DNA from 2 places in the Streptomyces sp. NPDC002785 genome. Region 1 is predicted to be linked to the other one. Evidence: riboswitches for the same ligand, from Rfam matches in the RefSeq annotation. Region 1 holds a riboswitch; the other holds the start of a gene.
The links. Region 1 has a riboswitch for cobalamin ahead of ABTZ94_RS14565 (ribonucleoside-diphosphate reductase subunit alpha). Riboswitches for the same ligand answer to the same signal wherever they lie in the genome.

Region 1 (6,884 bases):
TCGGCCACGCACTCCAGGTACTGCCGCATCGACTCCGTGTTCATGCCCGGCAGACCATCGCCGCACAGATCGCGGCCGAACTGCAGCTCCGCGTCGACGGCCTCCTTCAGCATGTCGATGACCTGCTGCTGCAGCTCGTCGTCGAAGAGGTCCGGCTCCTCCTCGCGGACGGTGTCCACAACCTCGAACGCGAAGTTCATGTGCATCGTCTCGTCGCGGAACACCCAGTTGGTGCCCGTGGCGAGACCGTGCAGCAGACCCCGCGAGCGGAACCAGTAGACGTACGCGAACGCGCCGTAGAAGAACAGCCCCTCGATGCACGCCGCGAAGCAGATCAGGTTCAGCAGAAAGCGGCGGCGGTCGGCCTTCGACTCAAGCCGCTCGATCTTCTCGACCCCTCCCTCCCCATCCAGGGCGGCCATCCACTTGAAGCAGAACTGTGCCTTCTCACGGATGGACGGAATCTCCTCGACCGCGTCGAACGCGGCGGCACGGTCGTCCGGATCGGGCAGATAGGTGTCCAGCAGCGTCAGATAGAACTGGACATGCACGGCCTCCTCGAAGAGCTGCCGCGACAGATACAGCCGCGCCTCGGGGGAGTTGATGTGCTTGTACAGCGTCAGCACGAGGTTGTTGGAGACGATCGAGTCGCCCGTCGCGAAGAACGCTACGAGCCGGCCGATCATGTGCTGCTCGCCGGGGGAGAGCTTGGCGAGGTCGGCGACGTCGGAGTGGAGGTCGACCTCCTCCACCGTCCAGGTGTTCTTGATCGCGTCGCGGTAGCGCTCGTAGAAGTCCGGGTAGCGCATGGGCCGCAGGGTCAGCTCGAAGCCCGGGTCGAGCAGGTTCTTCTCTGAGTCGGTGGAGCTCATCACTGGCAGGCCTCGCAGGACTCGGGGTTTTCCAGGGAGCAGGCGATCGCGTCGGCGTCGGGCGTCGAAGCCTGCTGTGCGGGGATGGGGGCGGTGGCCGCGGCCCGGCCGGAGGCCGCACGGGCGATCCGGGTCGCCGGGCGCGAGCGCAGGTAGTACGTCGTCTTCAGCCCCTGCTTCCAGGCGTACGCGTACATCGAGGAGAGCTTGCCGATCGTCGGCGTCTCCAGGAACAGGTTCAGCGACTGGCTCTGGTCGAGGAACGGCGTACGGGCCGCCGCCATGTCGATCAGACCGCGCTGCGGGATCTCCCACGCCGTGCGGTACAGCGCTCGCACATCCTCCGGGATCCAGGCGAAGCCCTGCACGGAACCGCTCGCCTCGCGCAGCGCCTCACGGGTCCGCGCGTCCCACACGCCGAGTTGCTTCAGCTCCTCCACCAGATACGCGTTGACCTGGAGGAACTCACCGCTGAGCGTCTCGCGCTTGAAGAGATTGGAGACCTGCGGCTCGATGCACTCGTACACACCCGCGATCGAGGCGATCGTCGCCGTCGGTGCGATGGCGAGCAGCAGCGAGTTGCGCATCCCGGTCTTCGCGACCCGGGCGCGCAGCGCGTCCCAGCGCTCCGGCCAGTTCAGCTCGGTGTCGTAGTGGTCGGGGTGCAGCACACCGCGTGCGGCACGCGTCTCGGACCACGCGGGCAGCGGGCCGGACCGTTCGGCGAGCGTGCAGGACGCCTCGTACGCCGCGAGCATGATCCGCTCGGAGATCTTCGTGGAGAGCGCGCGGGCCTCGGGGGAGTCGAACGGCAGGCGCAGCTGGAAGAAGACGTCCTGCAGACCCATGGCGCCCAGGCCGACGGGGCGCCACTTCGCATTGGACCGGCCGGCCTGCTCGGTCGGGTAGAAGTTGATGTCGACGACCCGGTCGAGGAAGGTCACGGCGGTACGGACGGTGGAGTCCAGCCGCTCCCAGTCGATCTCGCCATCGGCCACGAACGCCCCGAGGTTGACCGAACCGAGGTTGCAGACGGCCGTCTCGCCGTCGTCGGTGACTTCGAGGATCTCGGTGCACAGGTTCGACGAGTGGACGACGCGGCCCGGCTCGGCGGTCTGGTTCGCGGTGCGGTTGGAGGCGTCCTTGAACGTCATCCAGCCCTGGCCGGTCTGCGCGAGGGTACGCATCATCCGGCCGTACAGCTCACGGGCCGGAATCGACTTGCGGGCCAGCCCCTTGGCCTCGGCGGCCCGGTACGCGGCGTCGAACTCGTCGCCCCACAGGTCGACCAGTTCGGGCACGTCGGCGGGCGAGAACAGCGACCAGTCGCCGTCCGCGTCGACCCGGCGCATGAACTCGTCCGGGATCCAGTGCGCCAGGTTGAGGTTGTGCGTACGACGCTGGTCCTCACCCGTGTTGTCGCGCAGCTCCAGGAATTCCTCGATGTCCGCGTGCCAGGTCTCCAGGTAGACGGCGGCGGCGCCCTTGCGACGGCCACCCTGGTTCACGGCGGCGACCGAGGCGTCGAGCGTCTTCAGGAACGGCACGATGCCGTTGGAGTGCCCGTTGGTGCCACGGATCAGCGAACCGCGGGCGCGGACACGGGAGTACGAGAGACCGATGCCGCCCGCGTGCTTCGACAGCCGCGCCACCTGGTGGTAGCGGTCGTAGATCGAGTCGAGCTCGTCGAGCGGGGAGTCCAGCAGATAGCAGGAGGACATCTGCGGGTGCCGGGTGCCGGAGTTGAACAGCGTCGGCGAGGACGGCAGGTAGTCGAGGCGGCTCATCAGCCCGTACAGCGCCGCGACTTCGTCCAGGGCGCGCTTCGAATCGTCCTCGGCGAGCCCGGCCGCGACGCGCAGCATGAAGTGCTGCGGCGTCTCGATGACCTGGCGGGTGTGCGGGTGGCGCAGCAGATACCGGCTGTGCAGGGTCCGCAGCCCGAAGTAACCGAAGCGGTCGTCGGCGCCGTCGGCGAGCGAACGCTCCACCAGCGCGTCGAGTGCGGCCGCGTGCAGCGCGACGAACTCGGCGGTACGGTCCGCGATCAGGCCCTCGCGGTGTCCGACGGCGACCGAGGCGGAGAAGGACACCGCGCCCTGACCGGCCGCCTCGTCCGCGATGGTGCGGGTCAGCAGCCTGGCCGCGAGCCGGGAGTAGGCGGGGTCCTCGGAGATCAGTCCTGCGGCGGACTCCGTGGCCAGCGAGCGCAACTCCGCCTCGTCCGCCCGGGCGCTGCGGCCGCGCAGCGCGGCGGCGGCGACGCGACCGGGGTCGGTGTCGGGCAGATCGACGGTGAGGTCGGTCAGGGTCCGCAGAAGTGCGGTCCCCGGTCCGTCGTGTGCGGTTCCCTCGGACTCGGCCGCTTCGGACACGGCGACTGAAGCCGGATCGGCTGGCGCGATGGTCACGAGCTGCTCTCCCTCGCTCGGCTCGGGGCCGGCGGAGAACGGGGCAGCCGGGCAGAGGCGGGCCCGCGTCGGGCAGCACTCATTACGGCGTCCACCGGCCCATCCGCGAGGCCCGGACGTCTGGCATCCGGTTCGGTCGAGCCGGATGCGCTGTCGGCAGGTCCTCGGACTTACTTGAAGGTGCGCAAAAGCACACCGAACACACCGTTGCGGGACAGTTCCGGATTCGCACCGGATTCCCCTGCGGCGACAGCGAGCATGAGCATACATGTGGGGGCCGCCCGGTGAGGCAGCCCCCACATGTTGTGTCACGCAATATGCGCCCGGGTGACGGGACAAGCCGTGCGATCTCCTCTTGGAGCAGACGAACGGCCCGCCGTGCCCCAGTGAGAAGGGCTCGACGGGCCGCCATCCGGCCGTGGGAGCGGTCGTCAGTGGCCGCCGCCCGGTGCCCCCGCCGTGGCCGGCGGGAGCTCCGCCCGGACGCCCGGGTCGCCCGCGTCGGCCGTGTAGTCGGCCGGGGAGGTCTCGTCGATTCCTGCGGGTGCCTTCGCCGCGTTCAGGACGAAGGTGAGCGCCACCGTCACCACCACGTTCAGCACGAACGCGGTCAGACCGATGTAACCGATCTCACCGATGCCCGGGATCTCCTTGGACGACCCGCCGAAGTGCGCCTGGGTCGGGCTGGCGACCCCGTACGCGGCCACCGTCCCGTACACCATGCCGACCGCCCAGCCCGCGAGCAGCGCCCAGCGGTGGAACCACCGGGTGAACAGGCCGCCGACCAGGGCCGGCATCGTCTGGAGGATCCAGATTCCGCCGAGCAGCTGGAAGTTGATCGCGACCGTCTTGTCCATGGTGAGGACGAAGACGAGCGCACCGACCTTCACCAGCAGCGACACCAGCTTGGAGACCTTCGTCTCCTGGGCCGGGGTCGCGTCGGGCTTCAGGAAGTCCTTGTAGATGTTCCGGGTGAAGAGGTTCGCCGCAGCGATCGACATGATTGCGGCAGGCACCAGCGCGCCGATGCCGATCGCGGCGAACGCCACCCCGGCGAACCAGTCGGGGAACATGTTCTCGAACAGCTGCGGGATCGCCAGCTGTCCGTTGTCCACCTTGACTCCGGCGGCGATCGCCATGAAGCCGAGCAGCGCCAGCAGGCCCAGCATCAGCGAGTACAGCGGCAGGATCGTGGTGTTGCGCCGGATCACATTGCGGCTGCGACTGGAGAGCGTCGCCGTGATCGAGTGCGGGTACATGAAGAGTGCCAGCGCGGAACCCAACGCGAGTGTGGCGTAACCCCATTGGCCCGCCTCACCCGGCGCGAGCGCGCCGCGCGGCTTGCCGGTTGCCGGGTTGGTCTGCGAGAACGCCTCGCTCGCCTTGGCGAAGATGTCGTCGAAGCCGCCGAGCTTGATCGGGATGTAGATGATCGCCACCACGATGACCAGGTAGATCAGTCCGTCCTTGACGAACGCGATCAGCGCGGGCGCCCGCAGACCGGACGAGTAGGTGTACGCGGCGAGCACCGCGAACGCGATCAGCAGCGGCAGATCCTTGACGAACCAGTGGGTGTTCTCGCCACCGCCGACACCCATCACGTCCAGCACCGCCTGGATGCCGACGAGTTGGAGCGCGATGTACGGCATCGTGGCGAGGACGCCCGTGACGGCGACCGCCAGCGAGAGCCCCTTCGAGCCGAAGCGCCCGCGGACGAAGTCCGAGGTGGTCACGTACCCGTGCTTGTGCGAGACCGACCACAGCCGCGGCAGGAAGGTGAAGATCAGTGGGTACACGAGGATGGTGTACGGCACCGCGAAGAATCCTGCCGCGCCCGCCGCGTAGATCGCCGCGGGAACGGCGACGAAGGTGTACGCGGTGTACAGGTCGCCGCCGAGCAGGAACCAGGTGACCCAGGTGCCGAACGACCGCCCGCCCAGGCCCCATTCGTCGAGGCTGGCATCGTTCTCGGCCTTCCGCCAGCGTGCCGCCAGGAAGCCCATGACCGTGACGGCCAGGAAGAAGAAGATGAAGACACCGAGCGCGACGCCGTTCACGCCGTCCTTCATGCCGACGCACCCCCCTTGCGGGCGCGCTGGTCACGCTGCCACAGCTTGTACGCGATCATCGTGAGTGTGGTGGAGACCAGCACCCAGAGCATCTGGTACCAGTAGAAGAACGGAATACCGATGAAGGTGGGGTCCACCTTCGCATACGAACTCACCCAGAGCATCGCCACGAACGGCGCGATGAGGCAGAGGGCGATGACCACCCGCACGGGTGTGACGGTGGGTGGTTTTCCTTCTGGGCCTGCTGGCATGCGGCGACTCCGTCCCCTCGCTGATCACCTGGTGTAGTGCGCAGGAAATCTAGGGGAGGTTTCCGGTCACCGTCACCCCCTGTCCGCATTGCGGTCCGGCAACGGTCCCGCGAGCGGGTGCCCATGTTCGGAGTGCTGCCAAACGTACGACACTTGGTCCGTACCAAGGCATGCGAACGGCCCCCGTGGAGTGGTGGATTCCACGGGGGCCGCGACGGTTGTGCGTAGGGTGCGGTGGCCGGAATCGGTCGGCCGGTGCACCCGGACTCAGTCCGTCGGCCGCTTCAGCCGCGCCACGAACTTATACCGGTCGCCCCGGTAGACCGAGCGCACCCACTCCACCGGCTCGCCCCGCCCGTCGAGCGAGTGCCGGGACAGCATCAGCATCGGCAGGCCCACATCCGTACCGAGCAGTCCGGCCTCGCGCGGGGTGGCGAGCGAGGTCTCGATGGTCTCCTCGGCCTCGGCCAGCCGGACGTCGTACACCTCGGCAAGGGCGGTGTAGAGCGAGGCGTACTTCACCAGTGAACGACGCAGCGCCGGAAAGCGTTTGGCCGAGAGGTGCGTGGTCTCGATCGCCATCGGTTCCCCGCTGGCCAGCCGCAGCCGCTCGATCCGCAGTACTCGCCCACCGGTCGTGATGTCGAGCAGCCCGGCGAGCGTGTCGTCCGCCGTGACATAGCCGATGTCCAGCAACTGGGACGTCGGTTCAAGTCCTTGGGCGCGCATGTCCTCGGTGTACGAGGTGAGTTGCAGGGCCTGTGAGACCTTCGGCTTGGCGACGAAGGTGCCCTTGCCCTGGATGCGCTCCAGCCGGCCCTCGACGACCAGCTCCTGGAGCGCCTGACGCACCGTCGTGCGCGAGGTGTCGAACTCGGCGGCCAGGGTCCGCTCCGGTGGCACGGGGGTGCCCGGCGGCATGGTGTCCGTCATGTCGAGGAGATGTCGCTTCAGCCGGTAGTACTTCGGGACGCGCGCCGTCCGCGTGGCCGCGCCCGTCTCGTTCTCCGTACTGCCCCCGTCGGTGCCCATGGCCCGCCTTCCCGACTGCTGCGTTGCTGCCGTCACCGGCTCCTCCGTCTGTCGCGGCTCACATGGTGGCACGGTCCGGTCACGGCTCGTCGCCCTCCCTCAGGTGTCGGTCCTATAACGGACGCGAGTGCACTTCTTATACACCCTTGACACCCCAAAAGGTCTAGGCCAAGCTCCCGGTGCTGGTCTAAACCATTAAAGACCAGGTTCCAGCCCCAGCAGTACTCGTCGACGGTCTTCGCGGTGGGC
Region 2 (6,884 bases), on a different contig from region 1:
GTACGGGCAGCAGGCCGAGGCCGTCGACGTGCCCGGCCCTCGACTCGACCTCGTCCTCGATGTGTTCGCCGAGGATCTGGAAGCCGCCACAGATGCCGAGGACCGGCCGGCCCTCGGCGGCGCGCCGTACCAGGGCGTCGGCGAGGCCGCGCTCGCGCATCCAGGCCAGTGCCTTCACGGTGCCGCGGGTGCCCGGCACGATGACGAGGTCGGCGTCGGCCAGTTCCTCGGCGCGGTCCACGAAGCGGACGACGACGCCCGGTTCGGCGGCCAGTGCGTCCATATCGGTGAAGTTCGACATCAGGGGTACGGCGCACACCGCGACGCGCATCACGTCGTCGCCGTGCGGTGGCGCGAGGACCGATTCGCGCACGGCTCCGCGCAGCGCTGTGCTGTTCTTGAAAGCGGGCCTCAGACCGTCCTCCTCGTCGATCCCGAGGCCGTGGGCGAAGGGGAGCACCCCGTACGTCTGCCGCCCGGTGATCCCGCGCAGCATCTCCAGACCCGGCTCCAGCAGCGACACATCGCCGCGGAACTTGTTGACGAGGTAGCCGGCGATCAGCGACTGGTCCTCGGCGTCGAGCAGTGCCGTCGTACCGAAGAACGAGGCGAAGACGCCACCGCGGTCGATGTCGCCGACGACCACCACCGGGAAGCGTGCCGCCCGTGCGATGCCCATGTTCACGATGTCCGTGCGCCGCAGATTGATCTCGGCCGGACTGCCCGCCCCCTCGCAGATCACTGCGTCATACGTGTCCCGAAGCCGCTCCAGGCAGTCCACGACCGTGCCGAGAAGCGCCTCCTGCCTGCCTCCGTGGTAGCCGCGCGCGCTCATCTCGCCCACCGGTCTGCCCATCAGGACGACCTGGCTGGAGCGGTCGCTGCCGGGTTTGAGCAGGACCGGGTTCATCAGCGCGGTCGGCTCCACCCGGGCGGCCTGGGCCTGCATGGCCTGGGCGCGCCCGATCTCGGCGCCCTCGCGGGTGACGAACGAGTTCAGCGACATGTTCTGCGCCTTGAAGGGCGCCACCTTCACGCCCCGGCGCACGAGCCAGCGGCAGATGCCTGCCGTGACGACGCTCTTGCCCGCGTCCGAGGTGGTTCCGGCGACCAGCAGCCCGCCGCTCATGTGCTTCTCCGTCCTGCGATCCGATCTCCTGCGACCTGCAGTCCTGCGGACCGACGTCCTGCGATCCGTCGTGCGACGAGGCCCGCACCCAGGCGTCCCGCCACACACATGCCGAGAGCCAGCGCACTCACCCGGCGCGAGAGCCGTACCGCGCGTTCGATGTCCTCGGTCTCCACCGCCCGGCCCGTCTCCCCGTTGAGGACGGGGCGGTGTTCGACCCGGCCGCCGTACGCGAGGGTCCCGCCGAGCCGTACGCCGAGCGCACCCGCGAACGAGGCCTCCACCGGGCCCGCGTTGGGGCTCGGGTGCTTGGCCGCGTCGGCCCGCCACGCCCGTACCGCTCCAAGTGGCCGCCCCCCGGCGGCCACGGCGAGCAGGGCTGTGAGCCGGGCACCCGGCCAGCCCGCGAGGTCGTCGAGGCGGGCCGAGGCCCAGCCGTAGCGCCGGTGGCGGGGCGACTTGTGGCCGACCATGGCGTCGAGGGTGTTCGCGGCCCGGAAGGCGACGAGCCCGGGCACGCCGGCCAGCGCGCCCCACACCAGGGCGCCGACCACGGCGTCCGAGGTGTTCTCGGCCACGGACTCCACCACGGCGCGGGCGATCTGCGGTCCGTCGAGGGACTGCGGGTCGCGCCCGCACAGATGCGGCAGCCGCTCGCGGGCCGAATCGATGTCTCCGGCTGCCAGGGCGGCGCCGATGGTCCGGGCCTCACGCCCCAGGGACGTACCGCCGACGACGGACCAGGTGGTGGCCGCGGTCAGTGCGACGGAGACGGCGGGGTGGCTGCGTACGGCACGGGTGATCAGCGCGGCACCACCCGCGGCGCCTCCGGCGCAGACGAGCGTGTGCAGCGCGCCCCACCCTCGGTGGTCGCGCCAGAGACGGCGCTCGACGCCTGCTGCGGCCCGCCCGAAGGCGGCGACCGGATGTCCCCTGCGGGGGTCACCGAGCAGCAGATCGCCGATCAGACCGGCCGTGGCGCCGTACGCGAAAACGCGGTCGGCACGCACGGCTCAACCGGCCGTTACGCCTCGAAGGATCTTCGTACAGGCGGCTCTCGTCGAGAGCGCCACAGCAATGGACGCACGGCAGCCAGGCATGGCGATATGTCCTCACTCAGGGTCCGCGCCCTGGTTCGACGTGACCGGCGACGAGAGTCTCCTGGCTCCCGGATCCGCAGTTCCCCCGGCCTTCCAACCCGCTCGCGCGTGCCGTGACTTCCGGTGTGGGGGACTGCTCCCCGGTGACAGTGGCGGGACCGCGCCGGATTCGCACCGGCTTCCTCTGCTGTCGCCGTAATTGGCTCCGGCAGTCCACCACGCTCCGCGAACGCCCGTCAACCTGCCGTTGACCTGCGACGGGGCAGTGTGCTGAGCCCCACATCGGGCCGGGCACGCCACAACGGGCCGGACACGCGAGGTGTCCGGCCCGTTGCGGGAGTGCGCGGAGGAGGGCTCAGGCGACGATCAGATAGATCCCGTACGCGACCGCCGCAGCGCACAGCGCGAAACAGACGTACGCACCGGCGCGGGCCAGCAGCAGCGAGCCGCCGGAGCCGCCCTGCGCCGCCGGTTCGGGCTGCTTGGAGAGACCGACGATGCCCAGGGTGAAGAGACCCACCAGCGCGACGGTGACGACGAGGGAGACGCCGAAGACGGAGCCGAGGGCTGCCCAGTCGATTTTCATGCTGAATCCTTAGACGGCCGGCCTAGGCGGCTGACCTAGACGGTGGCGGGTCGCGCCGGCTCCTGGGTGGTTCCGGCCGGGGCCGGAATGGTGGTCTTGAGTTCCTGGGCCGCTGCCTGGGCCGCTGCCTGGGCCGCGGTGAGCGGCGGGCTGACGGCGGCGATGGCCGTGGTGACGACGCCTGCGGGCTCGGGCGTCGGCGCGACATCGCTGTGGCCGACCGGCTTGCGGCGCGACACCAGCCAGATCGCCCCGGAGCCCACGACCAGCAGCGCCGCGACGACAACGACACCCCAGGTGCCCTGCTTGGTGAGGAGTTCCGCGCCCGCGCCCACCAGGCCCGCGGCCGGCAGGGTCAGTCCCCAGGCGACGAACATCCGGGTGGCGGTGGACCAGCGGACCACGCCGCCCTGGCGGCCGAGGCCCGCGCCCATCACAGCGCCGGAGCAGGACTGGGTGGTGGAGAGGGAGAAGCCGAGGTGCGAGGAGGCCAGGATGACCGTGGCCGCACTGGTCTGGGCGGCGAAGCCCTGCGGCGGCTTGAGGTCGGTGAGGCCGCTGCCCATGGTGCGGATGATGCGCCAGCCGCCCAGGTAGGTGCCGAGTGCGATGGCCGTACCGGCACAGACGATGACCCAGACCGGCGGGTTGGAGCCGGGGTGCAGGACGCCACCGGTGACCAGGGCCAGGGTGATGATGCCCATGGTCTTCTGCGCGTCGTTGGTGCCGTGGGCGAGGGAGACCAGTCCGGCCGAGGCGATCTGACCGGCGCGGTAGCCCTTGGCGGTGGCCTTCTCCTGTGCGTCGTTGCGGATCTTCCCGCCGATCCGGTACGTCAGCCTGGTGGCCAGCAGCGCGGCCAGACCGGCGACGATCGGGGCGGCGACCGCGGGGAGCAGCACCTTGGTGACGACGGTGCCGCCGTTGACCGACGACCAGCCGGCCGACATCACGGCGGCGCCGATCAGGCCGCCGAACAGGGCGTGCGAGGAGCTGGACGGCAGTCCGACCAGCCAGGTCAGCAGATTCCACAGGATGGCGCCGACGAGTGCCGCGAAGATGACTTCTGTCCGCAGCCCGTTCTCGTTGATGATCCCGCCGGAGATCGTCTTGGCGACCTCCACCGACAGGAACGCGCCGACGAGGTTGAGAACGGCGGACATGGCCACCGCTGTCTTCGGTTTGAGTGCGCCGGTCGAGATGGTGGTCGCCATCGCGTTGGCGGTGTCGTGGAAACCGTTCGTGAAATCGAACACTAGAGCTGTCACGATCACAATCGCGAGCAGCAGCGTGATGTGTTCCATTTACCCAGGCAATCGTTCGACGTCATTGGCATGTGGACCGTAGGCAACCTGGATGAACGGAAGGTGAACTGAGCGGGGCGCTGTGGTGACTCCAACCGGAGTCGGGCCGTTCCGTTTGCCCTTCGTGGGGCGGTGTGGGCCGGGCGCATGGCCGATTCGGGTGGGGGCGGTGTCGCGGGGCTGGGCACGCACCTCTGCCGCGTGTCGTCAATCACCATGGCTCCGCCACACGCACCCGGCCCCACTCCTTCTTCTACCCCCCATTCGCCGGCCGGTCTTATCCGGCCGATCGCATGTCTGTTCGCCACCCGGGCTGGCAGGATCTCCGTATGAGCGATCAGCAGCGGGACGCGATCGAACGTGCGTGGGGCGGTGTCGTCGCCACCGCCCGCAGGACGGCGGCGGACGGCCTCGTCGTCGGGACCTCGGGAAATGTGTCGGCACGGGTCGGCGGGACGGTCCTGGTCACGCCGAGCGGAGTGCCGTACGACCGGCTTCGCCCCGAGGACGCCGTCGGCGTCGATCTGGAAGGCAACCGCGTTCTCGGCGAACTGGCCCCGACCAGCGAACTCCCGCTCCATCTCGCGGTCTACCGGAACAGCGACGCTGCCGCCGTCGTGCACACCCACGCGGTGCACGCCACGGCCGTCTCCACCCTGGTTCCCGAGGTCCCTTCGGTCCACTACGCCGCCGCCATGCTCGGGGGCCCCGTCCGGGTCGCGGCCTATGCCCGCTACGGGACCGAGGAGCTGGCCGAGAACATGCTCGCCGCCCTGAGGGGCCGTACGGGCTGCCTGCTCCAGAACCACGGAACCGTGACCTACGGAGCGACCCTGGACGAGGCGTACGACAGGACCGCCCAGCTGGAATGGCTCTGCCGGCTCTGGCTCGCCGCGAGCTCCGTCCCCGGACACACCCCGAACCTGCTCTCCCCGGCCCAGCTGCGCGACGTACAGGAGGCACTGAAGGGATACGGACAACCGGGTTGACCCGACCCCTGCCTGTCCCCGCTGTCCGGCTGTCCCGTCCCATCTGCCCGTCCCGCCCCCGCCGGGGCACACCGGACGGCCCCCGTCGGCTGGCCGGGTGTGGCGGACCCCACGACACTGGAGCAGTGCGCCCGGCAACAGTCACGGCAGCAGCCGTCACCACGATCCTCGGCGTCGGTGCGGCAGCGGTCGCGGCCGGCCGGTACGCCAGCGACGCCGCCCTCGGAGCGCCGTCCGGACGACCACTCCCCACCGACCGCGGGATCACCGTGCACGCCACGGCGGCCGGGCAGGTCACCCTGACCCGCTCCTTCGCCGCCCTGCGGCCCGGTACATACGGACTGGTGGCAGACGACGTCCACGCCGTCGTCGGCCCGGTGATGGAACACGCCCACCACGCCCCCGACACCGTCGTCCGCAGACTGGAACGCGTCAACCGCGGCAGCCTGGAAACCGGCGCCAAGGTCCGGATCACCCCACAGCTGCACAGCGGCGACCCCTCCTCGGCCCTCGGCCTCGAGCACAGGGAAGTCGAGATCCCCGGCGAACTCGGCACCCTGCCCGCCTGGTTCCTGCCCGGCGCCCGTGACACCTGGGTGATCACCGTGCACGGCCTCGGCACCACCTGGGAACACCCCATGAACGTCATGGAGTTCCTGCACGATCTGCGCCTGCCCGTGCTCGACCTGGCCTACCGCGGCGATGCCGGAGCGCCGCGTTCTCCGGACGGCCTCACCCACCTCGGCGAATCCGAATGGCGCGACCTGGACGCGGCGATCCGCTTCGCCGTGCGGTACGGAGCCGAGCAGCTCGTCCTGCACGGCTGGTCCACCGGTGCCTCGATGGCGCTGCACGCGGCCGTCAACTCCGCGCTCCGCGGCCGGATCTGCGGTCTCGTCCTCGACTCCCCGGTCCTGGACTGGGTCACCACGCTGCGCGCCCTGGCCCTCGCCCGCGGTGTCCCGACCGCATTGCTGCCGCTCGCCGTCCGCGCCGCCCAGGGACAGACCGGGCTGCGCGGCGCCGGGCTCCTGGACAGCTCCTTCGCACCGGCACTGCATGTCCCGACCCTGATCTTCCACGGCCCGGACGACACCCTGGCCCCCTGGCAGCCGTCCCGCGATCTCGCAGCCCGCCGCCCGGACCTGGTCGCCCTGCGCGCCGTACCGCAGGCTCCGCATGCGGCGATGTGGAATGCCGACCCGGTCCACTACGAAGAGGCCCTGCGCCGCTTCCTCACGCCTCTGATGTGACCCGATGCGAGGGATCGGCCGATTGGTGCCGGACCCCGCCCGCCACCCCCTTCCACCGCGAATTCGGGTTCCGTTTGGGCTTTCGGGCCGTCAGGGGCAAGACTGCTCCCCGTGACGTCCCGTACCCCGCGCGACTCCAGGCTGCGACTTGTCCGCCCGCGACCCCTTGTCACCGCTCGCAAGGCCGTGACCACCCGGCGCACCAGGCCGGCTCCCCGCCCCCCGGAGGGCACCCCGCCCAGGGCGGAACTGGCCCGCCAGGCCAGGACGGTCCTCGCCGACGCCGTACGGATCGCCCGCTGGGCAGCCGAGGGCGCGATCCCCGGCGCGCCGCCACTGGCCACCCAGGCTCTCGAACGGGCCGCGACAGCCCTGGAGTTGTCCCCGGCCCAGGTGCGCTCCGGCTGGGACCGGGCCCGGCTCGCCGGTCTGGTCGAACTGCACGGCGACACCGCACGCCCCGGCTGGCGGCTGCGCGCCTGGGACCGCGACGACTCCGCCGTGCTCCGCGGATGGGTGGCGC

Region 2: it holds a riboswitch for cobalamin, as region 1 does, so the genes downstream of both, ABTZ94_RS08030 (cobalamin biosynthesis protein) here and ABTZ94_RS14565 (ribonucleoside-diphosphate reductase subunit alpha) in region 1, are expected to answer to the same signal.

What each region holds. Positions count from the first base shown of each region.
Region 1 is NZ_JBEOVN010000048.1:16,358-23,241, reverse strand. Features, by position in the region: gene ABTZ94_RS14570 (ribonucleotide-diphosphate reductase subunit beta) at 1-872, opposite strand, end outside; gene ABTZ94_RS14565 (ribonucleoside-diphosphate reductase subunit alpha) at 872-3,283, opposite strand; cobalamin riboswitch at 3,422-3,549, opposite strand; gene mctP (monocarboxylate uptake permease MctP) at 3,715-5,352, opposite strand; gene ABTZ94_RS14555 (DUF3311 domain-containing protein) at 5,349-5,603, opposite strand; gene ABTZ94_RS14550 (GntR family transcriptional regulator) at 5,871-6,635, opposite strand.
Region 2 is NZ_JBEOVN010000019.1:37,781-44,664, forward strand. Features, by position in the region: gene ABTZ94_RS08025 (cobyric acid synthase) at 1-1,129, opposite strand, end outside; gene ABTZ94_RS08030 (cobalamin biosynthesis protein) at 1,126-2,139, opposite strand; cobalamin riboswitch at 2,284-2,414, opposite strand; gene ABTZ94_RS08035 (hypothetical protein) at 2,585-2,815, opposite strand; gene ABTZ94_RS08040 (inorganic phosphate transporter) at 2,851-4,119, opposite strand; gene ABTZ94_RS08045 (class II aldolase/adducin family protein) at 4,449-5,108, shown strand; gene ABTZ94_RS08050 (alpha/beta hydrolase) at 5,234-6,361, shown strand; gene ABTZ94_RS08055 (hypothetical protein) at 6,548-6,884, shown strand, end outside.